3 regions of the Clostridium sp. DFI.1.208 genome follow, and region 3 is predicted to be linked to each of the others. Evidence: riboswitches for the same ligand, from Rfam matches in the RefSeq annotation. Region 3 holds a riboswitch; each other region holds the start of a gene.
The links. Region 3 has a riboswitch for thiamine pyrophosphate ahead of NE665_RS18085 (ABC transporter permease). Riboswitches for the same ligand answer to the same signal wherever they lie in the genome.
Positions count from the first base shown of each region.

Region 1 (10,691 bases), on a different contig from region 3:
TATTGATGTCGATACAATAGGCAGTTTCGCCCTCGACTTTCATATAGCCCTCATTGAATGTCGAACCGATAGAACCGTCATTCATTACTTTTTCAATGATACCGACACGCTCTGCACTTTCCGTCCAGTATTGCTTACTTTCTGCATGGACGGGTGTAGTCGGTAAAGCAGTAACGACAGTTGCAAGAGCTAAGAAGCCCGTACACAATCGTTTTAACATCTTTTTCATAAAATCTAATGCTCCTTTCATTTTGGGTATAAAAATAGACGCTCATTTCTGAACGTCTACATTATTGAAAGGCTTGTCCTCTCACACATATTCTATTTTAATAGGTACAACAGTTGCCTTTCTCCTTGTATTTTCGTTGTTTTCATCACTTGCGTTATCTACAACCTCCATGTGGTGGGGAAGAAATCTCTAATAGATATTCCACATTGGCCCGAACATTATGAAGTTCTTTCATATCATTTTTGGCCTGCTTATAGGCAGAATAGGCTTTCCGTTTTTGTTCCAGAAGATCGGTGTATTCCTCTCGGAGAGATTTGACAGAGGGGAGCTTTTTGATTCCCAGTTCGTCAAAATGATTCTTCGCTGTCTGGTGCAGTAAGATTTCCGCCTCATGTGCAACACGGAATTAAAAGGCTGAGCGCCAGCGGAAAAGATACCTCCTGTCTACGCATTTAGGGCGTTAAAAGTCCACGGAAATCAAGGGTTTTTCCGCATGGCCGGCAGGCAGGTGGATAAAGTTATCCTGTTCCCCGCAAAACGGGGTTCTAAATGCGGGAAAAAGGACAAAAAAGAAGCGCCAGATGCAGAGGCTTTGATACCTCTGCGCCCGGCGCTTTTTCAGCCTATTAGCTGATCTACATAGGTAATTAGAGGGTGCAGATGTTTCAGGCGAAACATCTCAAATAACTTATCTGGATTTACCCATTGAACATCCACAACTTCTGTTTCCTGTAAACGCATTTCTTCAATCTTTATATCCTTATGAAATAGCCAAACATCGTAAAAATCCTGCACATTTTCCCGTCTGCTCTGATAAATCAATTTTTCACTTCCGGGAGTAAGCAGTATTCCTAATTCTTCTTTTACCTCTCGGATTGCTCCTTGTAAACTGGTTTCCCCGGAAAGTACAGAACCACCCGTACATTCCCAATAAAGAGGGTATTGCTTTTTCGGATGCCGCTGTGATAAAAGATACTGCCCCTGCTGGTTGACGATCCATACACTCACAGATAAATGATACAGCCCTTTGGGTATGATTTCTCCACGGCACACTGTTATTCCAGACTTTTCCCGTTTTGCATTATATAAATCCCATTTTTCCATTTTCATACCTCTTTGTGTGGGATCGGTGCTTGCCGAAAATCAAGTAAGTAAATATCCGCAATCCTTTCTATTTCTGTACGCTGATCTGCGGAATACTTATCATAAATCCCGCCTGCTAACATACGGGCTGCCTTTGCGCTTTTAATTGCTGGAAGCACATCATCAAACACAATACAGTGTTCAGGTGCAACCCCTAATTTTCTTGCGGCCAATTCAAAGACATCCGAATATTCTTTTCCCCGCTGAACCTCATCTGTTGAACATAGAGCGTCAAATAATTCTAAAATAGAATTGTTCTTTAAGCATGGAATATAGAGCTTTTCCGGCAACCCCGTAGCAACTGCAAGTTTTATTCCATGTTCTTTTAAGCGCAGAAGATAATCAAGGGCATGGGGCAGCAGACCGACATGGTTACTGTATTCCTCGACCGCCATATTATTCCATTCCTCAATAATTCCCTCTACCGTTTCCTGCAATCCAAAAAGATCAATGGTATATTGTGCGGCTTCCTCAAAACTCCTTGCACATATTTCAGTTACATAATTTTCCGGGACAGGAAGATTTCTCTTTTTCAAAAACTGAATATCTATATGCTCCCATACATCCATTGAATCCAGAATTGTTCCATCTAAATCAAAGATTGCCGCATTAAAATCCATGTTTCTTTTCCTTTCTGCAAAATAAATCTTTCAGTTCCGCAGCAGCAGCTTTTATATCGGACTGCGCTATGATGGCAGATACAACAGCCAGCCCGTCAATTCCCATGGGCTTGAAACGCCCTGTATTTCCTTTATTGATACCGCCAATAACAACGATCGGCAAAGAAACGGCTGTGCGGATTTTCTGTAATTCCTCCATTGATACAGAATCAGCGTCGGTTTTAGTTCCAGTAGGGAACATTGCGCCAACTCCCAAATAATCTGCACCATCCTGTTGTGCCTGTATTGCTTCTGCAATGGAAGATGCAGATACTCCCAACAGCATATTTTCCCCAATTACTTTGCGGACGGCAGCCGCAGGTAAATCATGCTGTCCAATATGTACCCCCGTAGCCTGCACAGCCATTGCAATATCTATCCGGTCGTTTATGATAAGGGGAATATGGTATTTATCCGTAACCTGTTTCACGGCAACAGCCTGATTGTAAAATTCTAATGAGGACAATTCTTTTTCTCGGAGTTGTATCATTGTGCAGCCTCCTAAAATTGCCTGTTCTACCGCTTCTGTCAGGCTATCGCAGCTCATTAGTTGACGATCAGTAACAAGATAAAGTGTATAATCAAAGTTCATTTTGCACCTGCCTATTCTTTAGATAAACCATGCTGATACAATTCGTAGAAATGGTGCGTTGGGCCACAGCCTTTTCCAATCGCAAGAGAGTGTTCGATTGCCATTGTGACATAAGCCTTTGCAGATTCGACTGCAAGCGGAACACTTTTTCCCTTTGCAAGCTGGGAAGCGATTGCAGAAGAAAAGGTACAGCCTGTCCCATGAGTATTTTTCGTATCAATGCGGGATGTTTCAAAATGGTAGAAATTTTCTCCATTAAATAGGACATCAACAGCATTTCCTATATGATGTCCACCCTTGACAACAATCGCCTTACAACCCATGGCATATATTTTTCTTGCGGCAGCCTCCATATCTGAAACTGTGGAAATCTGCATATCTGCTATTTTCTCTGCCTCTGGAATATTCGGAGTAAGTACATCGGCCAGTGGAATTACTGTGTCTATCAAGGTGGAAACCGCCGTAGGATTCATCAATGGGCAGCCATTTTTGGCATACATAACCGGGTCGATTACGACATTTTGGGGCTTATATTGTAATAGTTTCTTTGCCACCGCTTTCATACATTCTGGTGTAGAAAGCATACCGATTTTTACTGCGTCCACTTCAATATCTTCAAATACGGCGTCAATCTGTTTTTCAATCATATCCGGGGTAATATCTTGGATGTCGATAACACGGCTGGTGTTCTCTGCAACAACAGAAACAATAACACTCATTCCAAATACACCGTGAGCAGAAAAAGTTTTCAAATCAGCCTGAATACCTGCACCTCCGCTGCAATCTGATCCGGCAATGGACAATACTTTTTTCATTTTGCATTTTCCTCCATTCTCTCGTTCCGATAGGCCATCTTCCAAAAAGCAAGCTCTAACAAACTTGCTTTTTCAAAAATATCAGCCAGATACTTTTTATTTGCTACTGATAACCCGGCACATTTATGCTCTGCAAAAGCAGACCATTCTTTGCAGCTTTCTGCATATTGTTCATCCGCATAATCTTTGATAAAGTCCCAATATCTTGATTCTCTGCTTGTGGGGACAGACGCCAGTTTGCGGAATATATAGCTGTAACTTAACATACAGGGAAGAACCGCCATTAAAATTTCTTCATTCTTTCCATGTGACGCAATCTCAAACATGAAATCAATGTAATTTTGATTTTCAGGCAGAGGAGCGATCAGTTCAATATCATTATCCGTCATGCAAAATTGCTTTAGATAATCCAGACGCACTTCTGATTCCGTATCATTTACAAAATTCAGCATGGAATAGTAAAGCTGAATTTCTCTTAATGTATCAGCATGAAAAATTGCCTTGCCGTATATACGGGCATAGTTTTTCAGATAGATACTATCCTGAATCATATATCTCTTGAACTTTTCAAGAGGTAGCTTTCCAGTTTGCACTTCCTGCACAAATGGGGTAGCTGCACATTCTTCCCAAATGGGGATGTTGCGGGTTAAAATGTCTTTCATAAATGCCATGTTTGTTCCTCCTAAAATAAAAAAATAGAGCCTCTAAAACAATTAGAAGCTCTTTCAGACGCAATACGAGCGTAAGAAATTGCTTCCCTACGCCGGTATTAGCCGACAGGTCCAGAGGTCAGGTCTTACCTTTTTCAACTTGTTCAGTTCCCTCGCAAACACATATCATATCTTATTCAATTAAAAAGGACATTCCCAAAACAGAGAATGTCCAAAAAATACGAATCTGTATTCTTTAGCTCCCTGCGTTGGTATTAGCCAACAGGTTCAAAGGGTCAGGTTTTAACCTTCTCAACTACAAGGTAGTCCCCCTGCTTGAGTATTATTATAGTTAAGAAGTCCCGGAAAGTCAAGGTCTATAGAATTCAAGTTAGCAAACCTTATTGACGGGATTTTTCTGTGCTGCGCTGCGGTTGTGGTGGGGAAGAAATCTCTAATAGGTATTCCACATTGGCCCGAACATTATGAAGTTCTTTCATATCATTTTTGGCCTGCTTATAGGCAGAATAGGCTTTCCGTTTTTGTTCCAGAAGATCGGTGTATTCCTCCCGGAGAGATTTGACAGAGGGGAGCTTTTTGATTCCCAGCTCGTCAAAATGATTCTTTGCCGCCTGGTGCAGCAGAATTTCAGCTTCATGTTCTGTTCGGAATTTTTTGCTGTACCCGGCTTTGCGATATTCTACATAGACAGCCCGCGTTTTCGCATAGTTTACGATCTGTTTTTGCAGCTCGGCATTGGCGTTCATTTTTGACTCCAGATCTTTGATCTGAACGGATAAGGTATTGAAATTAGTGGTAGTGGCGTTGGCTTTTTCCAGAAGATCCTCATAACCCATATCGCCATGTTCTTTTAAGTAGAGCACTGCCTGAGAAAGCTGCTTTAGATTGAACACTTTTGCCCAGCGCTCATAACCAGGGCCCTTGCCGGAACGGATTGCAGCTTCAATATCAACCAGCAATCCAACTTTGGAAACCGTTTTTTTAGAAAAGGCATGGCGGGGTTTTACTGTCCGTGTACCGGCAATCCGTTCTTTGATGGCCTGTTCTGTATAATCGCCTTTGAGCGTATCGCATCGGGTATAATTTTCTTGTCCCGGAACTCGGAACCGAAGATGTTTTCTTTCACGGTTGACTTCCAGCCCAGCAGTTTCCAGCTTCTGTAGAAGTTCCTCAAAATCTTTTGGCTTTTCCTCTAATGCAGCATCAATAGCAATGCGTATCTGCTCCTGAAAGGAAGGCTGCTTTTTATTTCCCAGCCATGTGCCATAATGCTCCCGGCTGGGTTTCGGATTTTCTACAATCGAAAGTCCATGCTCCAAACACAGCTTGTCATTCATTCGCCGGATTGCCCAGGTAGAGCCCCAGAAGTTGCGAAATTTTTTCTGACAGTCCAGTGTAGTAGAGTTGATAATGATGTGATTATGGACATGGTGCTTATCCACATGGGTGCAGACAACAAAGGCATGGTTTCCTTTTGTGAGCTTCAGTGCCAGCTCCCTGCCGATCTGATTAGCTTCTTCTGGCGTAACTTCGCCGGGCTTAAATGCCTGACGGAGATGGTAGGCGATCACATCATCTGCACCCTGATTTCTGCCGGTCAGATTTGCATACTGTCGTTTGGACAGAAGAAACTCTGCATCAGCAAGCCGGGTATCACACTCATAGCCATAAATGAATTTTCCAAAATCGGTTTTCTGCGGATTTTCTACATAATCAATAATATCTGAGATCGCAGTAGAGATATTCCGACCTTTTCCTACATGCAGAGGCATCAGTCTTGTGGTCGCTATTTTCGTCACCTCCTTAACTTAATTCCAATCAGAGAAGTTATAATTGCAGAAAAAGAGCGGGGCTGCCTATGCGCCCCGCCAAATCTGCTTAACCAAATATAAAATCCTTTAAGGCACTGTTTGCCCCGCCAATGATCCCTACCAGCCATGCAGCCGCCAGAGGCAGACCGTATGGACTGATAAGAAAGGCGATCATAAGCCAGGCAAGACCCGGCAAAAATCCTGCGACAAAGAACAGCACCAATGCTGCCAAAAAGATGATCCCGGAAAGAATCCCAAGTACCGCACCGGAAAGGACCACCAAAAATTTACATACCAGATAAAGAATCCCCGTAACCAGCATAAAGGGAAGTGCCAGTAATTTACCTATCAAACGCATACGCTTTGCCTCCTTTCAGAAGGGCATCTGCCCTTATAAAAATTTTACCGTGACGGCAAAAAGAAAGCAACGGCTTTCCGGCTGTTTATGAAATGTTTGCAAATCCCCGGATCAGTTTGTCCATGCCATCCCAAAGGCTGTCCAGACGGGTGCGGATGTCATCTATATCTGCGGCATAAATATTGCCGGTCTCATTGGCCCGTCTGGTATATTGGTTTAAGTTATTGGAACAAATGCGGAGAAGCCGGATCATTTCCTGAATATCTCCCATATCAAGGTGAATGATGTAACCGTCTACGGCCATCTTTCGCAGATATGCCGACAGGTTGGTAATGCCAAGTTCCGCCATGCGTTCTTTTACCAGTTCGGCCTCCGGTTCGGACATGACAAATTCGACGCGGACGGATTTTTTGTTATGCCCGCCCTTCATCGTTCCAACCCTCTTTTATGAGATGAGACCTCCTGTGTTGAAACCACCGTCTTTGCTCTTTTGAGTTTTTCCCGCAAGGTGGTCTTTTCCAGCTTATCAAGATATTCCTCCAGATTTCCGGCTGTCGCATGATAGCTGCGTTTGAAGCGTTCCCGTTTTAGAATCATCATCAGCTCCGGCTCATTTTCCGGCAGATAAGTCATTGTTTTAGGGGCTCCATGCTCTGGCATAAACCGGTTCATAAGCTGTCTCCGTTCCTGATAGGGAATCGTGATAACATTTCCATCCGCAAATGCAACGGCTACATTTCCGATTGGACAGGTCAGCTTTTTCATCCGTTCCACATGTTCTCTATAATTTAGCGGATAGAGATTGCCAAATATTTTTCCGTCCCTGACTTCTTTCAAAGAGATGGCATAAGCCAAAACGGGATCATTTGTCTGTTCCTGGTAAAACCGCCACACTTTATTTTCATGGCTTCCATCCAGATAAACTTCCCGTTCGCGCAGGGTATAGGTTCCGCAAGGGCGTGACATCCAAAGAAGCTGTTTATCCTCTGAACGGTCTGACACAGCCAGTTTTGAAATCAGTTCCTTATCCAGGTCAAAGTCCTCTTTATAATGTTGGGTATGAAGATCTACGATACGGGAAAGAGCACCCAAAAGATCTACATCCTCAAATCTTACCCCGGCCATCAGCGTTCCCTTTCCGGCACAGGAGGGATCATCTGCCTTGCTTCATGCTCCGGTTTGTCTGCTTTCAAACGGTCCATCAAAGACGGCTTTGCTTCCGGCACCAGCTCCCGGATTTCTTCATCCGTCTGTCCGTCTGTCAGATCCGGGCGCACAGGAGGTTCGTTGTTCAGCCTGCCATCCAGCATATTGTAGTTCCCGGTTTGTCCTTCCTCATAAAGTTCCGCATTGCGAAGATAACTTTCCGGCGCCTGAAACGGCTGTCCGGCAAACAGGATTTCTCTTTGGGTGGTAAACTGTGCAAGGACCCCATTTTGCAGTCTCGCAAATTCTTCATACTGGCGCAAGGTAAGCCCTCGTTCCAACATTTCCGTCTGGGTATGCGCCCAGCCTTCTCCATAAAGAAAATAATACATATCGGGCTGATCACAGACAAAACACAGGGAACCGTCCTGATTGTCATAGTAAGATGGCTGCATATCCTGGTAATGGCAACGTTCCTCACGCCCCAAATACACACGGTTGTCCGCACCCAGCATAGCGACCATACCCGCGTAATTACTATGGACCGCAGAGCGGATTTCTACCAGCGGATCTGTTTGAGAAGGAATCTGTCGGCCCGGAATCTCGTTTTGTTTTTCCGCTGCATCATTTCTTGGTATTACTTCTTCATGGCTGCGCGCATCCAGTTCCGGTTGAGATGTTCCTTTCCGAACAGCGCCGGGTTCCGGTTCTTTTTCTTTCACATAGTATCGGACATTTGCTGTCGTATGCTCGTTGGCTTCCTTTGCATAGTTTTCAGCGTCGGCTTTGCTATCAAACTCCAACGGTTTTCCATTTTCCTTGCACCAGCTTTGTGCCGGTCCAAAAATAGAAGTGCTGCTTCGTACTGCCCATACACCATAGGTCCGTTTCCTTTCCATTTCGCATCCCTCCTTATCGTTCCTGCTGTTTGGAAGTTTGTTGCTTTTTTACTGGGTCTGCCGGTTTTGTTGCCTTTAGCTGCTGACGGAGAGAATTCTTATGCTCCGGTTCGGAATCTGTGATGTTGACATATTCGCCAATGATACAGAGCGCTTCTCCATAACTGCCGGAAACAAATACCCGATCAGACATTTCTTTTGCCTGTTCTTTCAAACCATGCTCCAGCAAAGTACGGGAAGCAATACCCAGCAGATTAAAAATGTTCCCATCTGCTCCGATCAGCGGACAATCCGGTTTATCTGCCAACGCTTCCGGTGTTTCTATAAATCCGCCTAAATAATTCGGCACAAAGTCCGACAGCCATGTGCCGCCATAGACTTCATGGGTCTGTAAACGCCACAGGGCAAGTTTTCCTATATCCAGTTTCACATCATCAAACGGGTAAAGCAGACAGGTCAGTTCGCCGTGCTGAAAAGCAGCCACATTCTCAAACTGACAGCCATCTTTCAATATGCCTGCTTTTGTCAGCATTTCATTGATCCCGTCCACCCACTCTGTCAGATCCCCGCCACAGCCCTGTAAAATCAGTCCTTCCTTATCCGGCATGCGGCGAAGGTCCTCCGCGGTAATCGTGTTGATATTCAAAAAATCGCCTCCTATCGTTTTTGTTAAAATATATGTTTTGTCTGCAACTTAACCTCATTTCAAAGCACCGGAGTATTCTTATACAGCTCCCTTGAAAACAGGTGCAAAAAGCCCTTGAAAATCAAGGACTTTTAAGGCTAAGTTGCGGACATATCATGGTTGGTTTTGCCGCTTCCGGCGTTTGCGTTCCCGCTCGGATTTCCGTCTTGCATAGACCCGGCAGGCAGCGGAACAATATGCCTGGCTGGTTGTAGGAAGATATGCCTTTCCACACACAGGGCATATTTTCTGTCTCATGGAGGTGTCCTCGCCGGTAATGGCTGATTCCAGTGCTGCATCCACCGGCAGCACCGCTTTTTCAAAGTACCTGCAATAAGCACCGGTCCACCATTTATTCAGCATATAGCAAGGACTGTTCAAAGGAAGGCAGATCTTATCCTGAGAGTCATAGTTGGCGCAAAGCTCCGTAACCAGCTTTCGGATCGTAGCCCGCTCCGAGCGGTTCAATTCTCTCTCCGCCATAACGCCTACCTTTCCGGGGCTCTGCTTTGCCGACCGCTGGAAATTTCGGTTGTATCAGTAACATTCCTAGGCTGTGAAAGGGCATCGGCGATAGAGTTCCGCTTTTTCTGTTTTGGTTCATGGTAAATAAAAAGTTCATTTTTTCCTGGTACATACAACAATCCATTTTCTTCGCAGCGGAAAATATCACATTCTTTGTCTGTTGAAACGGTATAAAAGTCTTTGTAATCATAAGGTGCTTTTTGCCGATCCTGATAGGTACACAGCCCTAAGTTGGGGTCACTTGCCAGCCGTTTCGATATGGCGAAAAAGTCGCCTTCTTTTTTGTGAAATTTTCGTATGGGCGTGAAGTGATAACCGCCATATTCAAAGGTTTTTCGATCGCTCATTTACGCCTGCCTTTCTTTACTGGAAATTCCAGCTTGAAATTCACATATTTACCGCCGGTATCATCCAGAATCACTTCCGCATCATAGGTCCTTCCTGTTTTTTCACTGTAAAGCCCGGACATAGAAATGCGGCCCTCTTTCAAAAGAGCCGCTGCCACAGACTTTGTGATAGATTTTTTCTTGCTGGAAAAGAAACGGTTATCTTTCCAAAGAGCAAAAGAACATTCCCTGTTGCCGCAGAAAAAACCTTTCTTTCCTTCAAATACCGGGGCACCGCAGCGGGGACATACCCCCACGGCTTCGTGTGCAGTTCCTTTGGAAGAAGGAAACAGATCCGCAAAACGTTCTTCCGGGGTAGTATGTTCTTTTACCAGCGTCCGGCTCATATCTGCAATCTGATCCATAAAAGATGTTGCCGACAGTTCGCCATGTTCCACTTGTTTCAGCATGGATTCCCATTCTGCAGTTAAGATGGGAGATTTGATATTGTCCGGCAGGACTGCGATCAGGTTCTTTCCTTTTTCCGTAGGAATGAGCTGCTTTTTCTTTCGCTGTACAAATCCGGCAGAAACCAGCTTTTCCAGTGTTGCCGCACGGGTAGCCGGAGTACCCAATCCTTTACGCTCGGCATCTTCCGGCATATCTTCCGCACCGGCAGTCTCCATAGCGGACAGCAGTGTGTCCTCCGTATAGTGTTTCGGCGGTGAAGTTTTCCCTTCACGGAGACTTGCTGATACAGCTTCAAAAGTCTGTCCTTCCTTCAGCACAGGGAGAGCGGCATCTTCATTTTCTCTGTGTTCCGTTTCACTCT
Region 1 covers NZ_JANGCA010000007.1:84,878-95,568, forward strand. Annotated here, with positions in the region: partial or broken gene NE665_RS05450 (SrtB-anchored collagen-binding adhesin) at 1-229, opposite strand, end outside; gene NE665_RS05455 (NUDIX domain-containing protein) at 848-1,333, opposite strand; gene NE665_RS05460 (HAD family phosphatase) at 1,336-1,992, opposite strand; gene thiE (thiamine phosphate synthase) at 1,982-2,623, opposite strand; gene thiD (bifunctional hydroxymethylpyrimidine kinase/phosphomethylpyrimidine kinase) at 2,635-3,438, opposite strand; gene NE665_RS05475 (TenA family protein) at 3,435-4,109, opposite strand; TPP riboswitch at 4,176-4,273, opposite strand; TPP riboswitch at 4,333-4,432, opposite strand; gene NE665_RS05480 (relaxase/mobilization nuclease domain-containing protein) at 4,490-5,899, opposite strand; gene NE665_RS05485 (CD1845 family protein) at 5,988-6,278, opposite strand; gene mobC (plasmid mobilization relaxosome protein MobC) at 6,364-6,708, opposite strand; gene NE665_RS05495 (hypothetical protein) at 6,705-7,403, opposite strand; gene NE665_RS05500 (DUF4316 domain-containing protein) at 7,403-8,323, opposite strand; gene NE665_RS05505 (hypothetical protein) at 8,337-8,969, opposite strand; gene NE665_RS05510 (cysteine-rich VLP protein) at 9,123-9,491, opposite strand; gene NE665_RS05515 (hypothetical protein) at 9,497-9,880, opposite strand; gene NE665_RS05520 (DNA topoisomerase 3) at 9,877-10,691, opposite strand, start outside.
Region 1: it holds a riboswitch for thiamine pyrophosphate, as region 3 does, so the genes downstream of both, NE665_RS05475 (TenA family protein) here and NE665_RS18085 (ABC transporter permease) in region 3, are expected to answer to the same signal.

Region 2 (10,691 bases), on a different contig from region 3:
CGGATAAAAATGCAGCTGCAATCACATTCAGCATACAACCTGTCCCTGTACAAAGCGTCATCAGGGAATCTCCGTTTTCTATAAAATATATCTGCTTTCCATCTGTCAGGATATCCACTTCTCCACTGCATAAGACACAGCAGGCATGTCTGCGTGCAAGCTCAGCCAGCCACTTTGCACTCTTTGCAGGAGCTTCTCGATCACCATCACCGACATCAATTCCCAGGGCATGACTGTCACGGCCGCTGATTGCCTTCAGCTCAGAAAGATTTCCTTTTATGATAGAGAATCTTCCCTTCTGCAACAGCTCCTCTGCAAACGTTTTGCGTAGCTCACTGCATCCGACACCAACCAAATCAATGATTACCGGAATACCATTCTCATTTGCACAGTGAAGACTTTTCTTCATGGCAATCGAGCGGTTATCATCAAAATTGCCAAGGTTCAGTGCCAGTGCCTTACTGCATACGGTAATCTGTTCACATTCCATCGGATGCTGCGCCATGATTGGCTTCGCACCCAGTGCCAGTACAGCATTTGCACAGTCATTCATGCTGATCGGATTGGTGATGCAGTGAATTAGATTATGACTGTACTGCAGTTGTTTTCTCAGGCTCCAGAGCTTCTCGTACATTCCATTCTCCTCCCAGCTTTTTCTGCATCTTAAGCAGCATACCACTGTGCTGCATGGATGTCAGAAATACAAATGCTATACTGCCTCCGATGATGGTTCCCATAAAGAAGCTCGGTACATAAAACATCCAGGTCAGACCGTTTCTTCCCCACAGCAGCGCCATGACTGGATAGGACACGATTGCCCCGATGATTCCTGTACCAATGATTTCCCCCAGAACTGCTGCCCACAGCTGCCCTTTGCTGATTTTATAAAAGATTCCTGACAATGCTGCACCAAATACAGCTCCGGTTAATGCTAACGGTGGAATCCCCATAACCGCCATACGGATGACCCCAATCAGTACCGCACACAGAAACGAATACCAGGGTCCCATTAACACTGCCACTGTAATATTGATAAAGTGCGCCATCGGACACATACCCTCCACACGCAGGATTGGTGATATGACAACTCCTACGGCTACCATCATTGCCAGAAAGACATGGCGAAAAACACGATGTTCATTTTTCATTTCTACTTACCTCCTGTTTGCTTTCCTTTGGGATATAAACAGGAAGCACAAAGAAAACAGCTCTCCCGGTTGATATCCCAAGATCGGTCGAAGCCATACAGCTTCCTCTCAGCCTGTCTGGCAGGCTCCCTCGCTGAAGTTCTTTGTACGGTCGGAGCTCCCCTTCCGTATGCAGCAATAAAAAAGAGATACAGCAAACGCAGGCCATATCTCAATATGCAGTCACTCATATTGTACACATCCCTACGTCGGCATTATCCGAATCAGGTTATGGGTCGAAGCGAGCGCTTCCTCTCAGCCGTTTCCAGCTCCCCTTTTTTATTACATTAAAATGTTACCACGGTTCAAACGGAATTGCAATGCTGTTTTTTCTGAATGCCGAAGATAAAAAAACAGTCATGGATTTTCGGATGTTCTCAACAAAAAATGACCGTTTCCACCCTATGGGATACCGCTTGTCCCAGAATGCTTGCAATTTTGCTGCTATTCCGTATGATGAATGTACAGAGGTCAGTGTTTATACAGCTGTCCCGTTGTCCTATTCACTCTGATCTCTGCACACTGTTATGATAAGAAAGGGGGGAGGGCAGTATGCTGCAGGAAGGAATGGAAGATTATAAGCATATGATTGTATCAGAACAGCCTATTTTTCATGCATACATCGACATGCGTTCAAATACACAATATCATTTAAACGTATATGTTTCACCATGGTATAAAGCATACAATTATATTTTCTGGATTCAGAATACAGCAAAAGATAAAAGCAGAGTCTTTCGTACAGAGCATGTGACACTGGACACATTTCTTGCGAATTATGTTTCCAATGATAAAAATACACACGAGCATCTCATTCGCGAGTATATAACAGAATGGCTTTCATCCGGTGTTCTCAATGCTGAGGAAACTATCTTTTGAATGCATTTACAGTCTGCCTGTTAACAAAAAAACAGGCTTCTCTTGACTGCATAGTGTATTGCGGTTATAATACACTTGAAGAGAGGTGGATTGCATGAATCTACAACATATAACGTTTAATAAAAAAGAGCCGATGTATCCGCAGCTCAGTCGTTATATCAAAAAGCTGATTCTCGCCGATGAGCTGAAGCACTATGAAGAGCTTCCCAGTCGCCGTGAGCTTGCACTACAGCTCTCCATCAATCCAAACACGGTACAAAAAGCTTATAAACAGCTGGAGGATGAGGGAATCATAAAGACGATCAGCAATGTGAAAAGCGTTGTTATTGTCAATGAGGAAACCTTGGAAAAGCTACGCAATGAAATGATTGAGGTAACGATGAAGAAATTTGTAAAGGAGTGTCAGACAAGCGGACTGGATTTTCAACAGACGATTGCCTGGCTTACAAAGCTATGGAACACATAATTTTTATTTCCAACAAGTGTATTGCGACCGCAATACAGAAAGGAGACTGCAATGAAAGAGATTCGCTTATTTATTGAAAACACTTCTGCCCCCTATGTGAATAAGATCATATTTCTGTACGTGGACATCTTTCTCGTCCAGCTAGCACTATGCTTTATCAATATCACCAAGGATATCAACACTATTATGCTTCTGACGTTCTATCCGAGCTTTCTACTGCTCTTTCTGATTCACAGAAGCCGCTATAAAACCTTTATGAGTGAAGGCGGATTAACCCGGGTTCGCCTACTTCCGATTCGCAAATCAACCTTTCTCTATAGTGAACTGCTATTTCAATTTATGACCTATCTTGGCTTACTCTGCACACACATTTTGGCATGGACTGCTCTTTACTTCATGGTGTCAGATAAACAGCCGTTTCTCAGCAATTCCTTTCTGTTCTTTCAGCTCTCGCAGGCAACTGCAACAGCCTATATGCCCTTTACGGTAGTTGTTTTAATCCTCAATATATTAAAATTGATTACAGTAACCTGCATCAGCACCCTTTTGTTAATCGGTATGGAGACATATAAAGGATTACAAACAGTCCTACTGTATGCCGGTCTTCTAATTATTTTCCTCTTTATTAAGTTGATTATGGCACAAACGATGCCAGATCTACAGGTAATTGAGGACTGGTACGCAGCTGCTGCCATGCTGCTACTTATCCCCGTACATGCAATACAGTTGAAATCCTGCTTCATGTGGAAAAGGAGGAAGATGAAATGAATAAGACAACTGCCTTTATAGCCTCTGCAGCCCTTGCCTCTATTTTATGCATGAGTCTACCTCTCCTATATGCCGGACAAGCAAACTTCCCTATACAGGATGTGATGGGGAATCGCTCAGCACTGCATGGTGTCGGCTTTGATAGTACCGTAAATCTGAAGGAGGCATCCATTTTGATATCCTATGATGAGCGTGCCAGAGTATCTCATGAAATAAGAAAACCGCAGGAATATCTGGGTTCCTCTTATACATCCTTCACGTATGTATGTGAGGATGACTGCAAGCCAATCAGTGACTGGGAAAAAGCAAAGGATCAATACAGTACGGATATGACATCCTATGAGCGGCAGCTGAACAAAGCATCGTTGTATGTATCCGTAATGGTGACAGATAATCAACAGCTGATTAACGATTTCGGATTTATCAAGACAGAGTTAACTTATAATGCGGATAAGGAGCATATCCTGAAAGAAGAAGGTACGTACAACACTGAAGAAAAAAAGATCATTCCGGGATGGATTCAGCCGGAAAATATGGCAGAATTCGGTGGTACCACGCAAACAGTTTATCATAATGGGTATTATTATATACTTCCACCGAGCACCACGGCGATGAGCGGTCAGAATTACATCTATCGTGCAACAGTAATGAACTATCCGGAAAGCTATAGCATCAATACAGATACGGAGCACAACTATTACGCTATGAGCACATATCTGAAGGTGGAAAAGCTGACAAACGTAAGCATGGACCGAAATTATCTTGCAATGCAGCTCTCGTCAAACCATATATTTGTATTCAGCGAAAAAAATCAAAAGCTGTATATCACAAAGTATGACCTTAACGGTAATTTGAAGGATGAAATCAGTATAAAGGACTTCCATTATTTTGATACCATTTATAAGAATGACAAGTATCTTTGCTTCAGCTATGATGATACAATTCAGATTTTAAATACAGACACCATGCAGCTCCTGCATGTAAAAAACAAACAGCTTCTTTTAGAAGGTGGCGATTATGCGCCTATTCACGATATTCTATATAAGAATGGAAGAATCTATGTTTCTATGAGCACAGACTCAGGATACTATACGAACAAGCTCCTTGTTATAGAAAACGGCAAGACCGTATATGTCGGCACGCTGGATTTCTTAAAACTAAAGCCTTCCCTCACAGAGCTGCCCGCTGATTGTATTCCTGTCAAATTCAGGAGGTAAAGAACATGCTGAAACGTGAATTTAAACAACATATGCGCCGCCTTTCAAGAGTTCTGCTGGCAATTACACTCGCCTATTTCATGGTCTCTGCCTTTATCATGCAGAGCATTTCATCAAATATCCGTTTGCTATACAGCAGTACTACATGGATTGAACTATTGCCGCTAAGCTACAACCTCTTTTATGGTGTTACAGTTTGTTTCTTTGTACTTATATTTTTCTACTATATCCTGCGGACACTGTTTGATTACCGTCAGGGAAAGACACGATGGATGCTGCTGGCTTCAACACAAAAGCCACGCATTGTCGCAGATGCTCTTCTGTTGGCCATCCTATTGCTTATCTTTTATCTGATCAGTCTTACAATTTTATATTTTGGATTTCAATATCACTTACAGCAGCTGGAAAATCAGCAGCTGTTTCTCCCTGAAAAATATCAATCATTTACAATGATGCTCTCCATGCAGCGTGCTTTCCCCTTCTTATATCCTACGTCTGTTACGTCCGCTTTGTTTCTAATCAGCTTTTATATATCGGTTGTTACGGGCGGCATCTCCGTTATATATGCATGCAGAGCAGAAATTCCCCGCATGAGCAGATGGCTCTATCCGACCTATCTGCTGTTGCTGTATTTGAGCTGTACAGCATGGAATGCATCCATAATCAGGCTGTTGATTCCCTTATTGTACAGTGTGCTATTTATTATACAAATAAAAAATTGCTGTGATTATAAACAGCCGGGAGGTTACAAATGCTAAAATTAGAAAATGTTAAAAGGCTGTACTACAACAACCGAGGTCTGCGCAATACCAATATAGAATTTCATGAAGGGGAGATTACAGGCATCCTTGGAAGAAACGGCAGCGGCAAGACTACGCTGCTGAAAGCCATTCTAAACCTTATTCCGCTGGATGACGGATTGATAACATGGAACGATAAAGCAGTGGAGGAGCAGTTTGATAAGATCGCCTTCATCACAGAGGATGGCAGTTATTTCCCCTATATGTCTCCAAAGGAATATGGCGAATTTCTTACGCTGTATTATCCTGCTTTCTCCAAAGACCGCTATTTTGACTTCCTCGAGCAATTCGAGGTAAGCAAAACAGATACCATCCGCACGCTTTCCAAGGGTCAGCAGCTAAAGGTGGAGATCAGCGCCGGTTTTGCAATGAACGCAAAGCTTATCATACTGGATGAGCCGTTTACCACACTGGATGTATATGCGAAAGAGGATACTGTCAAACAGCTGATTGAACAGGTAAAAGAAGATGTCATCATTCTGATTTCCACGCATAACATAGAAGAGATTGAAGCTGTGATTGACCGCTGTATTGTTCTTGATGACGGTATCGTCAAAGAAGATATCATGATGGATGAATTAAACGAAAGTGGTAAGGATTTGCGTGCCCTGCTGGACCCTTATCGCCCTGCCGCAAGAAAATAGCTGCTTCATAAAAGGAGGTCTGCCTGTGCAAGGTAAAAAAAGCGTCATACCCTATACGAGCTGGATAGCAGCACTTGCATTCGATACCCTGATCGTTATCGACAGATATCCTATGGCGCTGATTCTCTTCCTGCCATTGACTTATAGCTGCTACAGCTTGCTTCAGCAAAAACAGGCAGGTATCCGCGGGATGCTTATCTGCCTGTGTGGAGAAATGCTGCTTTCATTTTTCTGTATTATCATGACAAGCTTGTTACAACAGCCTTTGTCCACCGATCAAAACACGCTATTGCTTTTTCATCCAGCCGCTTGCTGCATATTATCCATATCCGCTTATTTACTTCACAAGGCCTTTCGTATCATGGATCACAGGCTTCCTGAAATTGTGAAATACAGATGACGCAAAGAGTCAACAACTGTGGGTAGAAAAAAAGAAGCCGCATCATGAATCATACACACTTATAGAAGCTAAGAATTCACCTCGTATATAGTATACGGCTGTTGAATTCTTTTTTCTATACGTGGTAAGAATCGGTTTTGCTAAGCTTCTTTTTATCATTTAATGCTTAAAGTGGCGTACGCCTGTGAATACCATCGCAATGCCATGCTCATTGCACACATCGATGGACAGCTGATCCTTGATGGAACCACCTGGCTGAATGATAGCAGTAACGCCTGCCTTTACAGCCTCCTCCACGGTATCCGGCATCGGGAAGAACGCATCGGAGCTCATGATAGAGCCTTTTGCCTTTTCTCCTGCCTGTTCAATGGCAATCTTCGCAGCTCCTACACGGTTCATCTGACCTGCACCGACACCAATGGTCATATTATCCTTTACCAGAACAATAGCATTGGATTTGACATGCTTGACCACCTTCCATGCGAACAACAGCTGTTCCAGCTCTTCCTCAGTTGGTTTGCGGTTTGTCACACAGCGAAGATCCTCTGCTGTGATTTTATGATCATCAATATCCTGCACAAGCAGACCGTCATTCACGTTTGTAACCTTATATCTGGCATTTACCTCCAGTGAGGTATCCAGCTGCATCAGACGGATATTCTTCTTCTTGGACAAAATTTCAAATGCATCTTCATCAAATGCAGGAGCGATAATAATTTCCAGGAAGATTTTAGACAGCTTTTCTGCCACTGCCGCATGAATCGGCTCATTGAAGGCAACGATACCGCCAAAGATAGAAACCGGATCAGCCTCATATGCCTTATCCCATGCTTCCTCGATTGTCTTTCCGATACCGACACCACAAGGATTCATATGCTTTAATCCAACAACTGCAGGCTGACCTTCAAAGTCCTTCAGTATCTCAATTGCAGCATTCCCATCCTGTATATTGTTATAGGAAAGCTCCTTGCCATGCAGCTGCTTCGCATTTGCCAGAGAATACTGCGGGTTCATTCCCTTATAGAAGGCAGCACTCTGATGCGGGTTTTCTCCATAGCGAAGCTCCTGTACCTTATCAAAGGTGATCGTAAACTTCTCCGGATATTTCTCGCCTGTTCTCTCTGTCAGATAGCTTGCGATCATCGTGTCATAGCTTGCGGTATGACGGAACACCTTAGCCGCAAGGTATTCTCTTGTGACAGGGCAGGTTTCTCCGTTTTCACGCAGCTCCTTCAACACACCGTCATAATCTGAGGGATCGCAGAGAACCGGAATAAACTTATAATTTTTTGAAGCACTGCGCAGCATGCTTGGACCACCGATATCAATATTCTCGATGATTTCTTCATGACTGACACCCGGTTTCTGTACGGTTTCCTTGAATGGATACAGATTCACACATACCAAATCGATATACTGGATTCCCAGCTCTTCAATCTGTCGGACATGATCGGGATTATCTCTCACACAAAGCAATGCTCCATGAACCTTAGGATGCAGTGTTTTTACACGCCCGTCCATGATTTCCGGAAAGTCGGTTACCTCGGAAATGCCAATCGTCTTAATACCATTGTCTTCCAGAGCTTTTTTTGTCCCTCCGGTAGAGATTATTTCATAGCCCAGTTCAACCAGACCGGATACAAACGGTACCAGATTTGTTTTATCAGAAACACTAACTAATGCTCGCTTCATTATGCTTCCTCGCTTTCTATCATTTTACATACATGCTTTACTACCTTTGGAAACATGTCATACTCCAGCGCATGCACATGCTCTTCCAGGGTTTCCAGTGACCAGGAGGGATCAATTTCAATTTTCTCCTGATGGATGATTTCACCTGTATCCACACCTTCATCTACAAAATGAACGGTAACACCTGTGAAATCGACCTTTGCCTCATACGCATCCTGAATACTGTGTGCCCCTGGAAAATGCGGAAGATATGCCGGGTGCAGATTGATAATGCGTCTTGGATAGCTTTCCAGCAGCACCCTGCCGATAAAGCGCATATAGCCGGCAAGAACAATCAGCTCCACCTGCTGCTCCTTCAATACATTCAGAATTTCCTGTTCGTACGGCTCCTTGCCTGCATACGCTTTTGGATCTACAAATACACAGGGGATTTGCAGCTTTGCGGCACGCTCTTTTGCATAGGCCTGCTCCTTATCAATAATCAAAACCTTACAAACGGCATTGTTGACATGACCATTGTTTATTTCCTGCACAATATTCTCGAAATTGGAGCCGTTCCCGCTCGCAAAAATCGCAATATTTACCATTTTAAATCCACACTTCCACTGTTTGTCACTTCACCGATGACATAGGATTCCTCATGGATTTCCTTCAACAGGCTCTGAACGGTATCCACGTCCTTTTTATCGACAGCCATCAGGAAGCCGATGCCCATATTGAATACATTGCACATTTCATTCATTGGGATATTTCCATATTTTGCAATCATATCAAAAATAGGCTTACGTGGATAGGCAGTTGTATCAATCGTGACACCCTGTCCTTCCTTCAGCATTCTGGGAACATTCTCATAGAAGCCTCCTCCGGTAATATGGCTCATTCCCTTGATATCAACCTTACCGAGCAAATACTTGATTGCCTTGACATAGATCTTCGTCGGTGTTAACAGCACATCCCCAAGCTTCTGATTTCCGATTTCTTCATATTCCTTATGCAGATCCAGCTTGGCATCCTTTAACAGCACCTTACGGATCAAGGAAAATCCATTGGAATGTACACCGGTACTTGGAAGACCAATCAGGACATTGCCTTCCTCGATTTTCTGTCCGTCCAGCAGATTGCATTTATCCACAGCTCCGACACAGAAGCCGGCAATATCATAATGCTTCACATCATACATATCCGGCATTTCGGCAGTTTCTCCGCCAATCAACGCACATTCTGCCTGCACACAGCCATCCGCAACACCCTTTACCAGCTGTTCGATTTTCTTCGGTTCATTTTTACCAACGGCCAGATAGTCCAGGAAGAAGATTGGCGCTGCCCCCTGTACAAGTACATCATTGACGCACATTGCCACAGCATCAATACCAACGCTGTCATGCTTATCCATTTCAAATGCAACAAGCAGCTTTGTACCAACACCATCGGTTCCGCTTACCAGAACCGGTTCCTTCATGTTTAATACAGATAGATCAAACATACCGCCAAAGGCACCGATGGAATCAATCGCACCCTTCACCTTTGTTCTAGCGACATGGCTCTTAATCAGACGAACGGATTCATATCCGGCTTCCAGATCGACTCCGGCTTCTCTATACTTATCACTCATACACGTTCTCGCTTTCTTCTCTTATTTTTCTCAGGACATTTTATCGCTGTCCGCTTTCTTTTCAACCGACTTTTTCTCTGTCGGCTTTGCTTTTTTTCAGGCTTTTTCTCTTCCTTATTCCTTACGTTTTCCGCTGCCTGCACAACGACATTTGCATCATTATCACTTGCAGGGATACCGGAGAAATTATATCAGCTTCAGACTCAGCTTATCCAGACGCTCCAGAAACGGAATCCTAATACTGGCTTTTCCTATGATGATTTTCTTCCTCAGACCGGACATGATATAGGCTGTGTCAGACGGTGCCTTGACATAGCCTATCGTAACGATCAGAGGAAGTAGAAAGATGGCAACTGCCCCAATAATATAAGGCAGATACGACTGTATATCCCTAGCTACTCTCTTATGGATTTGCCGTATTTCTGTATATTATTTATTTCTGAAGTAATTTACACCGTTCTGGAAGATATTCTGATATTTATCTCCATCAATATTTTTAAACAGTCCGTCTTCATAGCGCTCACTGTGTCCCATCTTACCGAAGATTCTTCCATCTGCTGAAGTAATACCTTCAATAGCATACATGGAGCCGTTGATATTATAGGTGCCATTCATGGTTGGATTTCCATCCAGATCCACATACTGTGTTGCTACCTGACCGTTTTCAAACAGCTGCTTTGCGACTTCATCACTGACGACGAATTTTCCTTCTCCATGTGACATCGCAATGGAGTGTCCCTGTCCCGGTTTAAAGCTGGACAGCCATGGTGATTTGTTGGAGGTTATTTTCGTTGTCGCAATATGTGAAACGTGACGGTTGATATTGTTTCTGAACAGCGTAGGTGATTCCTCACTCAGCTTTGTGATATCTCCATATGGCAACAGACCGGATTTGATCAGTGCCTGGAATCCATTACAGATACCGAGAATCAGACCGTCATTCGCAAGCAGTGTTTGTACGGCCTTGTTCACAGAAGGGTTGCTTAAGACGTTGGCGATAAACTTACCGCTTCCATCCGGCTCATC
Region 2 covers NZ_JANGCA010000014.1:16,452-27,142, reverse strand. Annotated here, with positions in the region: gene thiM (hydroxyethylthiazole kinase) at 1-634, opposite strand, end outside; gene thiW (energy coupling factor transporter S component ThiW) at 585-1,148, opposite strand; TPP riboswitch at 1,372-1,473, opposite strand; gene NE665_RS09145 (hypothetical protein) at 1,740-2,066, shown strand; gene NE665_RS09140 (GntR family transcriptional regulator) at 2,161-2,532, shown strand; gene NE665_RS09135 (hypothetical protein) at 2,584-3,300, shown strand; gene NE665_RS09130 (hypothetical protein) at 3,297-4,517, shown strand; gene NE665_RS09125 (hypothetical protein) at 4,523-5,275, shown strand; gene NE665_RS09120 (ABC transporter ATP-binding protein) at 5,269-5,961, shown strand; gene NE665_RS09115 (hypothetical protein) at 5,987-6,361, shown strand; gene purH (bifunctional phosphoribosylaminoimidazolecarboxamide formyltransferase/IMP cyclohydrolase) at 6,521-8,056, opposite strand; gene purN (phosphoribosylglycinamide formyltransferase) at 8,053-8,640, opposite strand; gene purM (phosphoribosylformylglycinamidine cyclo-ligase) at 8,634-9,665, opposite strand; gene NE665_RS09095 (phosphoribosylformylglycinamidine synthase) at 10,095-10,691, opposite strand, start outside.
Region 2: it holds a riboswitch for thiamine pyrophosphate, as region 3 does, so the genes downstream of both, thiW (energy coupling factor transporter S component ThiW) here and NE665_RS18085 (ABC transporter permease) in region 3, are expected to answer to the same signal.

Region 3 (10,691 bases):
ACAATTTTCATGAAGTCTTTGTCACGCAGCTCACGTGCAACAGGTCCGAAAATACGAGTTCCACGCGGTGTTTTGTCGTCCTTAATCAGGACAACAGCATTGTCATCAAATTTGATGTATGTTCCGTTGTCACGGCGTACTCCACGTTTTGTACGTACGATTACACCCTTGACTACGTCACCCTTTTTTACAGTTCCACCAGGAGCAGCCTGCTTTACAGCACAGACAACGATATCCCCGATGTTTGAAAACTTACGAACGCTTCCGCCTAAGCAACGGATAACCAGAACTTCCTTGGCTCCCGTGTTGTCAGCGACGCGTAATCTACTTTCATTCTGGATCATGAATGTCTACCTCCTGATTACAGCTGTACAGCTTTTTCGACGATTTTCACCAGACGGAATCTCTTGGTAGCAGATAATGGACGTGTTTCCATGATTTCTACCTTATCTCCCATTCTAGCTTCATTGTTTTCGTCATGCGCTTTGAATTTCTTAGAATATTTTACACGTTTTCCGTATAACGGGTGTGTTTTCTTTGTTTCAACAATAACGGTAATTGTCTTATCCATCTTGTCGGAAACTACAGTCCCGCGATATACTTTACGGTTAGATCTTTCCATAACTTAGTGATCCTCCTTAATCCTGACTACCAAGCTCGCGCTCAGTCATCACAGTTTTGATACGGGCAATTGTCTTTTTCACTGTCTTTAAACGTGCAGTGTTTGTCAACTGACCTGTAGCTTGTTGGAAACGAAGATTAAAAAGTTCATCTTTAAGCGTTTCGATCTCTTGTAATAATTCAGTGTTGCTTTTTTCTCTGATCTCTTTCGCTGTCATAATTACTTCTCTCCTTTTCTAACAACAAATTTTGTCTTCACCGGCAGCTTGTGAGCAGCAAGACGGAATGCCTCACGTGCTACTTCTTCAGGTACACCAGCGATTTCAAACATAACACGGCCCGGTTTTACAACTGCTACCCATCCTTCAGGAGCACCCTTACCAGAACCCATACGTACTTCAAGAGGTTTTTTCGTTCTTGCCATGTGAGGGAAGATACGGATCCAAACCTTACCACCACGCTTCATGTAACGAGTCATGGCAATACGAGCGGCCTCGATCTGACGGTTGCTGACGTAAGCACCAGTGTCAGCCATTAGACCATATTCACCAAAAGATACTTCACGACCGGCTTTTGCACGTCCCTCGTAGCTTAAACGGTGAGGTCTTCTATATTTAGTTCTCTTAGGCATTAACATAAATTATTTTCCTCCTTCCGCTTTTCTAGGAGCATTTCCACCAGCAGAGTTTCTGTTGTTATTGTTTCTCTGGCTGTTGTTTCTGTTTCCACCACGATTACCACGGCGATTGCGGCGTCTGTCGTTCATGTTGTTCTTCGGAGCTTCCGGTTCCTGAACCATCTGTCCTGGCAGAACTTCACCACGGCAAATCCAAACCTTTACACCTAAACGACCGTAAGTCGTAGATGCTTCTTCCCAAGCGTAATCGATATCTGCACGCAGTGTGTGCAGAGGTACAACACCTTCGCTGTAGCCTTCGGTACGAGCCATATCAGCTCCGCCCAAACGACCGGATACAGCAGTCTTGATACCTTTTGCACCGGCACGCATTGTTCTCTGGATTGCTTTCTTCTGTGCAGTACGGAAGGAAGCACGCTGTTCCAGCTGATCCGCGATGCTGCGGGCAACCAGTTTTGCGTCCAAATCAGGGTTTGCAATTTCCAGAACCTTCAGGTAGATGTTCTTTCCACCAGTCAGCTTCTCAACTTTTTTCTTCAGCATTTCAACGTTTTCACCGTTTGTCCCGATGATCACACCTGGACGAGCGGTACGGATCATGATTTCCACACGGTTTTTAGAACGTTCGATTTCAACTCTGGACACTGATGCATTCTTGCACTCAGCGAACAGGAATTCACGAATCTTTACATCTTCTAATAATAAATCGGCATAATCCTTGTCAGCGTACCATCTGGACTCCCAGTCACGGATGACACCGACACGTAATCCGATCGGACTAACTTTCTGTCCCATGAGCTACCTCCTTAATCACGCTCGTCAACCACAACAGTAATGTGGCTGGTGCGTTTGTGGATCGCACTAGCAGATCCTTTTGCACGTGGCATGAAACGTTTCAGAGTTACACCCTCGTTTGCATAGCATGCCTTTACGTACAGCTTTTCTTCATCCATATCATGGTTATTCACTGCATTGGATACTGCAGATTTCAATACCTTACCAACTGCTTCTGCTGCAACGTTCGGTGTGAACTTTAAGATTGCAGCTGCTTCAGCAGCGTCTTTCCCACGAATTAAATCGATAACAATACGAGCTTTTCTAGGTGGGATACGTAATGTTTTCGCTGTTGCTTTTACTTCCATTATAACGTTTCCTCCTTATCTTTTAGCTTTCTTGTCATTATCGCCGTGACCACCGTATTTACGGGTTGGCACGAATTCACCAAGCTTGTGTCCTACCATGTCTTCTGTAACGTAAACAGGCAGGTGTTCCTTACCGTTGTAAACGGCAAATGTATGTTCCACAAACTGAGGGAATATAGTTGAACGACGTGACCAGGTTTTAATAACTTGTTTTTTACCGGCTTTGTTCAGCTCATCCACTTTTTTCATTAAGTGGTCATCACAGAACGGGCCTTTTTTAAGACTACGACTCATTTTTCATTTCCTCCTTTGCCTATTTGCCATTACGACGACGAACGATCAGTTTCGTTGACGCTTTTTTCGCTTTACGTGTTTTCACACCCATAGCTTTTTTGCCCCAAGGTGTCATTGGAGATTTACGTCCTACTGGAGTACGTCCTTCACCACCACCATGAGGGTGATCATTAGGGTTCATAACGGAACCACGAACAGTCGGGCGAACACCCTTCCATCTCATACGTCCGGCTTTACCGTAGTTTACCAGACTGTGGTCTTCGTTACCAACCTGACCGATTGTAGCACGGCAATTAGACAGAATTCTACGAACTTCACCAGAAGCCAAACGAACCGTTGTGTATTTTTCTTCAATACCAAGGATCTGAGCAGATGTTCCAGCGGAACGAGCCATCTGGCCACCCTTACCTGGCTTTAATTCAATATTGTGAATGAAAGTACCTTCTGGGATATCTTTCAGCTCCATTGCGTTACCAACCTTGATGTCGGCACCTTCACCGGAAACGACTGTCATTCCAACAGTTAATCCCTTAGGAGCAATGATGTAACGCTTTTCACCATCTGCATAGTTCAGCAGAGCGATGTTAGCGGAACGGTTTGGATCGTATTCAATCGTAGCCACACGAGCAGGAACACCGTCTTTGTTTCTCTTAAAATCGATAACACGGTAAGCTCTCTTGTGTCCACCACCCTGATGACGGGTTGTGATACGTCCGTTGTTGTTACGTCCACCTTTGCTTTTTAACGGCTCCAGCAGACTTTTTTCAGGCTTGTCTGTAGTGATTTCTTCATAAGACAGACTTGTCATACCACGACGACCTGGAGTGGTCGGCTTATACTTCTTAATTGGCATAGTGTCAATTTCCTCCTTACGCAATATTTAGTCAGGAAATAGCGTGCTTCTTCCTGAACTTATTCAGCCTCTTCGCCGAATAAGTTGATGTCCTGACCTTCCTTGATTTTCACATAGGCTTTACGGACATTCTTTGTAGTACCAACATATTTTCCCATTCTCTTGGTTTTAGGTTTTACATTTACGATGTTCACTTTCTCAACATCGACACCGAAGATTGCTTCCACGGCCTGTTTTACCTGTGTTTTGTTGGTTCCCTTTTTAACTTCAAACGTTACTTTGTTATCTGCGTCCATGTATCTCATCGTTTTTTCAGTGATGATTGGACGGATGATGATATCCTTGTAGTTTTCCATTATGCAAGTGCCTCCTCAACATCTTTCACAGCAGCTTCTGTAAAGACGATTTTGTTAGCATTTACGATATCGTAAACATTTAATCCATCAGCAGTAAGCATCATCATAGTAGGGATGTTTCTCATGCTCAGGAATGCGTTTTCAAAATCTTCACCTTCAGATACTACGAATAAGGTTTTCTTAGGTGCGTTGATATCAGCGATAATCTGATTGAAAGCTTTTGTTTTTGGCGCTTCCAGTTCAAATTTATCTACAACGCTCATTGCGTTTTCCAGCACCTTTTCAGACAGAGCTGATTTCAGAGCCAGACGACGAACTTTTTTGTTTAGCTTGTAGCCATAGTTTCTAGGAGTCGGACCGAATACGATTCCGCCGCCTCTCCACTGTGTAGCACGAATGGAACCCTGACGAGCACGTCCAGTTCCCTTCTGACGCCAAGGCTTACGTCCGCCACCGCGTACTTCTGTACGGTTTTTGGTATCGTGAGTACCCTGACGCATGGATGCTCTCTGCATAATGACAGCATCGAAGATACATTGCTGATTTGGCTCGATGCCAAATACTGTATCTGCAAGAGTGATTTCATTCAGCTCTTTACCAGTTTGGCTTAATACGACCATCTTAGGCATCTTTTATTCCTCCTCTTTCGTGTAATCTACTAATGTTACAGGTTCTGTGTTTCCCTTGGAACATTTAGCAGTGCGTACCATAACCATTCCACGTTTTGGTCCAGGCACGTTTCCTTTGATCAATAAGTAATTGTTTTCAACATCAACCTTAATCACTGTCAGGTTCTGGTTCGTAGTTCTGTAACCACCTTCCTGACCGGCCATGATGGTTCCCTTGATAATTTTACCCTGACGTGAGGTAATACCGTTGGTAGCCAGTGAACCGATGTGTCTGTGGTGTCCGGAACCATGGCTCTTAGGACCGATTTTCGCATTGTTACGAACGATCGTACCATTGAATCCCTTACCCTTTGATGTACCGATTACATCTACTGTTTCTCCGGCACTGAAGATTCCTACGTTTACCTCAGCACCCAGCTCCAGCTCAGCAAATTCGCTATCGCGAACTTCCTTAACGAATCTTTTTGGAGCAGTATTTGCTTTTGCAGCATGTCCGGCTTCGCCCTTCGTACTGCGTGCTTCTTTAACATCCTCAAAACCTAACTGTACAGCTTCGTATCCGTCGTTTTCCACTGTTTTCTTCTGTAATACAACATTTGGACAAGCCTCTACTACAGTTACAGGAATCAGTGTTCCATCTTCTGTGAAGACCTGTGTCATCCCAAGTTTACGTCCTAGAATACCTTTCATGATGTCACCTCCATTACAGCTTAATTTCGATGTCAACACCACTAGGCAGTTCCAGACGACTCAGTGAGTCGATTGTTTCTGCTGTAGGTCCGACAATCTCAATTAAACGTTTGTGAGTTCTGATCTCGAACTGCTCGCGAGAATCTTTGTATTTGTGTACCGCACGCAGGATTGTTACTACCTGCTTTTCAGTTGGAAGAGGTACTGGTCCAACAATTTTTTTAGCACCGTGAGCTTGTGCTGCCTGCACGATCTTTTCTGCGGAAGCATCCAAGATTCTGTGCTCATAAGCTTTTAAGCGAATTCTTACGCTATTTTTTGCCATGAATATATCTCCTTTCGCCTATATGGACTATAGACTCGCTCGATGCGAATTCCCCGACCTCGCCGTCCATGACAACGTTTCTCAGTGGGTCGGCAACCTCGCATGTCCTTGCGGTCGTGATAATATTCTAACACATCCAAATATTGATTACAAGCGTTAATTACGGCTTTTTTTAGTTTTTTTCATAAATTTTTCAGAACCTCCACACTCCTCGAAATATACTGTTTATGATAGCGTTTTCATCGTTTTCCTGGTAAAAAACATGTAAAAAAACTTCTAAATCAATAGAAGTTTCTACATGTAAAGCAATGTGTTCTGCAGGAAGGCTTCACAGTTTTTCTGCATCTGCTGCTCGAGCTGATGATACGGAATATTCCGCATTTCTGATATTTGAGCCATGCTGCGCTTCAATATCGCTCCATGCTCATCCGGCAAAACCTCACGCTGTTCACACCACGTACAGGCGGAAATCCCATCCGTTTCCACAAGCAGACGTTTTAAAGGAACTGCGGCAGCCACTTGCTGAACCGTTTCATCGAACGGCAGCGAAGGACCTATGGTAAACCAGCAGCCCATATCAATATACTCCTGCAACCAGCTTCCACAGGAATACCAATGCACCAGATAGCGGTTCTCATAACGACGCAAAAGCTCCAGCGCTTCTTTCTCCATCCCCTTCAGATGCAGAATAACCGGCAGTCTATGCTCCTGTGCAAATGAGAGCTGCTGCTCAAACACAGCGTATTGCAAGGCTTTATCCGTCTTACACCAGACACTATCCAGACCGATTTCTCCTAGGATCCTCGTCTCCTTCAGAAACGGCAGCATCTCTTCCCAGCTAACCTGCTCCACCTTCCATGGATGGATACCGGCACTGATCCATATCGCAGGATTATCACTTTGAAGCTTCTTCAGCTCCTCGTATTCCTTCGGCGTTGCTGCATTGGCAATGCAGGTGATGCCCTGCTGTCTCAAAATTTTAGGTGTCAATGCAGTATCCATATGCATATGCGCATCAATGATCATGAGCGCCCTCCTTTAGAAGCTGATAAATTTCCTTCTTCAGCTGCCCCTGCTCATACAGCCACTCCCGACTTTTTTTACAGTCCTTTAAAGAAATTTCCCGGCAAATGGAAGCCGGCGAGCCCTGCAGTATAAGAATGCGGTCCGCCAGATACAGAGCCTCCTCAATATCATGGGTTACCAGCAGCATGGTTCTGTTCAGCTCGCTTCTCAGCTTCAGCAGCCAGTCCTGCATATCATTGCGGGTGATGACATCCAGAGCACCAAAGGGTTCATCCAGCAATAGGATATCCGCACTGCAAAGTGCTGTCCGCAAAAATGCAGCCCGCTGGCGCATACCGCCGGACAGTTCAAACGGGTATGCGCGCTCATACCCCTTTAAACCAAAGGTCTCAAATTCCTGCAATGCTTTTTCTCTGGCCTCGTTTATATGCCCGTGAAGCTTCCCATACAGACACACATTGTCCAAAATATTCTTCCAAGGCAGAAGAAGATCATCCTGCGGCATATAGGCAAAGTGGGAGGATACCCCTGTCACCTGCACATCATCTACATAAAAGATTCCTTCTTCACAGTGCAAAAGACCTGCCAGAATATTCAGAAGCGTGGATTTTCCACAGCCACTTGGACCAATCAGCGCTGTAAATTCCCCTTCTTCCACATGAAAGCCGACATGCTCCAGTATCCTCCTGTTATCAAAAGAAATCGCCATATCCTCAACTCGTAATTTCATGATGACCTCCTGTGCATCTGCATTATTTCACAAATTCATTCGTATATTGTTCGCTGGCCTTGATGCTTTCCGTAATCAGCTTGTTTTCATACATGAAGGCTGTATAGTTATCCCAGACGGAATCCTTCATAACACCCCAGCTCTTTGCATCCTTCGCATATTCGCTGCTCAGATACTTCTGACTTTCCTTGAGAAACTTCAAATCATAATCCGGCGCATAGTTGCTTAATATTTCAGCTGACTCCTCCGGATGCTCGATTGCATACGTATACCCCTTCTTTACAGCATTCATAAATTTCTGAACCGTTTTTGGGTCTTCCTTTATCATCCGTTCACTGCTGATAATGACAGGCGTATAATAATCCAGGCGCTCATCCAGATCGCGTAATGGTATGTAATTCAGGTCATAGCCCTCCATTCTTCCCTTGGTTACCGCCCAGCCTTCAAATTCCCACTGGATATCAACGTTTTTACCTAATGCTGCAAAGCCGCTTCCATCAGCGCCAACCATCGTCAGCTTGGAGAAATCCGCCTTTGCGGCCTTCATCACCGCTTTGATGACTGCCTCCTCGCTCGGTGCCTGCCATCCGGCATAGACCTTACCCTCAAAATCCTTGGGAGACTTGATGTTTTCCTTTTTCAGGGATACAAAGCCGCTTGTATTATGCTGGATGATGGCTGCAATCGCCCGAATGGGCAGCGGCACCTCTGCTGTTCGCGCATAGGTGACATCCTCCTGATAGCTGACACCAAATTCCCCCTTGTTTGCCGCAACCAGCGTAGCGCTTGTCGCATCATCTCCCGGCTCTATGATATCCACATCCAAGCCTTCTTCCTTAAAATACCCCTTATCCTTCGCCACATAAAAGCCGGTATGGTTGGTATTCGGAAGATAATCCAGAATCAGCGTAACCTTCTTAGTCGTTTCCTTATCTTTTGATGCTTCCTTATTATCAGAGCATCCGCTCACCGCAACAGCCATCAGCATGGCCATCAGCATACAGCCTAATTTCTTCATGTCGTTTTCCCTCTTTTCTTTCTTGCATATGGAAACAGTACCGCCTCCAGCAACACCACCGCCCCGTGCAGCAGAAGACTCAGGACAATCACAACGACTACACAGGCAAACACCTTATCCAGCATATAGCCGTTTTTCACTCGAATCATGTAATACCCAAGGCCTGCGGAAGCGCTCAGCCACTCTCCAACGATAGCTCCGCCGATACAGTAGGTCGCAGCTACCTTCAAGCCGGAAAACAATGCAGTGGAGGCTGCCGGTATTTTCACATATGCATATATCTGCCATTTCTTCGCTCCGAAGCTTTTCAGCAAACTGATCTGATGCTCATCTACTTTCCCCAGCGCATCACAGAAGGCGATTGCCACCGGAAAAAAGCACATGAAGATGACCATTAGAATCTTCGGCGCCATACCAAAGCCCAGCCATATGGAAAACAGCGGTCCCAGCACCATGACCGGTACGGTCTGTGTGACAACCAGATGGGGAAATATGCTGTGCTTAAACAGCTGGGAAAGATCCATGCCGATAGCGATAACGATCGCGAGCAGTGTGGCAATCAATAAGCCGATGACAGCCTCCTGCAGCGTAACCAGCGAATGCATCCATAGTACATCACGATTTACAAACAGCGCCTGTATAATTTTTGAGGGCGCCGGCAGGATATACAAATCGATATCAAATACATGAACACAGCCTTCCCATACCGCCAGCACCAGAAGCAGTGTGAGAAGCGGCATGCCGAATCTTTTAAAACGCTTCATCCTATGTTTCTCCTTTCCATTAAAAAAACACCTCTGTGAGGCGTAAGTGAACCAATCTAATACTCAAGATAGATATGACTCCCTACGCTAGCATTAACTAGATCAGGTCATAAGGGACTGTCTCAGCCTTACGGCACCCCTGTCATGACAGTATCATTATACACGCATCGTGTAAAAAAGAAAAGAAAAAAGCAGACAAGCTGCTTTTACAGAAAGGTTACCGCTGTACCATAGGCAATGACCTCTGCGGCTCCCCCCATGATTGCACTGGACGCATAGCGAATATTCACAATAGCATCGGCACCAAGGGCCTCTGCTTCCTCCACCATACGCTTCGTTGCCAGTGCACGTGCCTCATTCATCATTTCATTGTATGCCTTCAGCTCACCACCAACCAGTGTCTTAAAGCCCTGCGAAATATCCTTACCGATATTCTTTGTCTGAATTGTACTTCCCTTTACAAGCCCCAGCATATTCAGTGTTTTTCCGGTAATGTAATCAGTATTTACTAAGATCATCTTCTTCTCCACTCCTTATCTCGTCAAGTCGTTCCTTGACAACATGTATCCACAGAAAAAGCAGTGCCAGCATAGGAACACCAAACAGGATTATGATAATCTTTGGTGCATCCAGAAAAAACAGAGAGCTGATCCAAATCATCATATAGCATGCGATGATGGCTCCAATTACGATGGGTGCCAGCATTTTTCTGTTCATACCGCCCACTCCCTTCTGTCATTACCTGTATTATACTACAAAAAAGTACAACATACAGAAAAAAGAGCACATTCGTGCTCTTTTCCGTGTTTTTTATAAATTACTCGATGATTTCTGTAACGTTACCGGAACCTACAGTACGTCCACCCTCACGGATAGAGAACTTTGTATTGTTTTCGATAGCGATTGGAGCAATCAGCTCAACGTTCATTTCAACGTTATCACCAGGCATAACCATTTCAGTTCCTTCTGGTAATGTAATAACACCAGTTACGTCAGTTGTACGGAAGTAGAACTGAGGACGGTAGTTAGATACGAATGGAGTGTGACGTCCACCCTCTTCTTTTGTTAATACATAAACCTGAGCCTTGAATTTTGTGTGTGGGTGTACGGATCCTGGTTTAGCAAGAACCTGTCCACGCTGGATCTGGTCACGGTTGATACCACGCAGCAGAGCACCGATGTTATCTCCGGATTCTGCGAAGTCCAGCTGCTTACGGAACATTTCCAGTCCAGTAACAACAGTTTTCTGAGTATCCTTGATACCAACGATTTCAACTTCTTCTCCCAGTTTCACTACACCACGCTCAACACGTCCGGTAGCAACTGTTCCACGTCCTGTGATTGTCATAACGTCTTCTACAGACATCAGGAATGGTTTGTCAGTTTCACGAGTTGGATCTGGAATGAATTCATCAACAGCATCCATCAGCTCTTTGATAGCGCCAACGTATTTGTCATCGCCTTCCAGAGCCTTCAGAGCAGAACCACGGATAACTGGAGCATTGTCTCCGTCGAATCCGTACTCGCTTAACAGCTCACGTACTTCCATTTCAACAAGGTCGATCAGTTCTTCGTCATCAACCATGTCACATTTGTTCAGGAATAC
Region 3 covers NZ_JANGCA010000044.1:6,519-17,209, reverse strand. Annotated here, with positions in the region: gene rplN (50S ribosomal protein L14) at 1-344, opposite strand, end outside; gene rpsQ (30S ribosomal protein S17) at 362-622, opposite strand; gene rpmC (50S ribosomal protein L29) at 639-839, opposite strand; gene rplP (50S ribosomal protein L16) at 842-1,258, opposite strand; gene rpsC (30S ribosomal protein S3) at 1,262-2,053, opposite strand; gene rplV (50S ribosomal protein L22) at 2,065-2,400, opposite strand; gene rpsS (30S ribosomal protein S19) at 2,416-2,694, opposite strand; gene rplB (50S ribosomal protein L2) at 2,714-3,547, opposite strand; gene rplW (50S ribosomal protein L23) at 3,607-3,903, opposite strand; gene rplD (50S ribosomal protein L4) at 3,903-4,532, opposite strand; gene rplC (50S ribosomal protein L3) at 4,536-5,225, opposite strand; gene rpsJ (30S ribosomal protein S10) at 5,236-5,547, opposite strand; gene NE665_RS18100 (TatD family hydrolase) at 5,842-6,573, opposite strand; gene NE665_RS18095 (ABC transporter ATP-binding protein) at 6,563-7,303, opposite strand; gene NE665_RS18090 (ABC transporter substrate-binding protein) at 7,326-8,321, opposite strand; gene NE665_RS18085 (ABC transporter permease) at 8,318-9,085, opposite strand; TPP riboswitch at 9,148-9,236, opposite strand; gene NE665_RS18080 (YbjQ family protein) at 9,292-9,603, opposite strand; gene NE665_RS18075 (hypothetical protein) at 9,584-9,802, opposite strand; gene tuf (elongation factor Tu) at 9,903-10,691, opposite strand, start outside.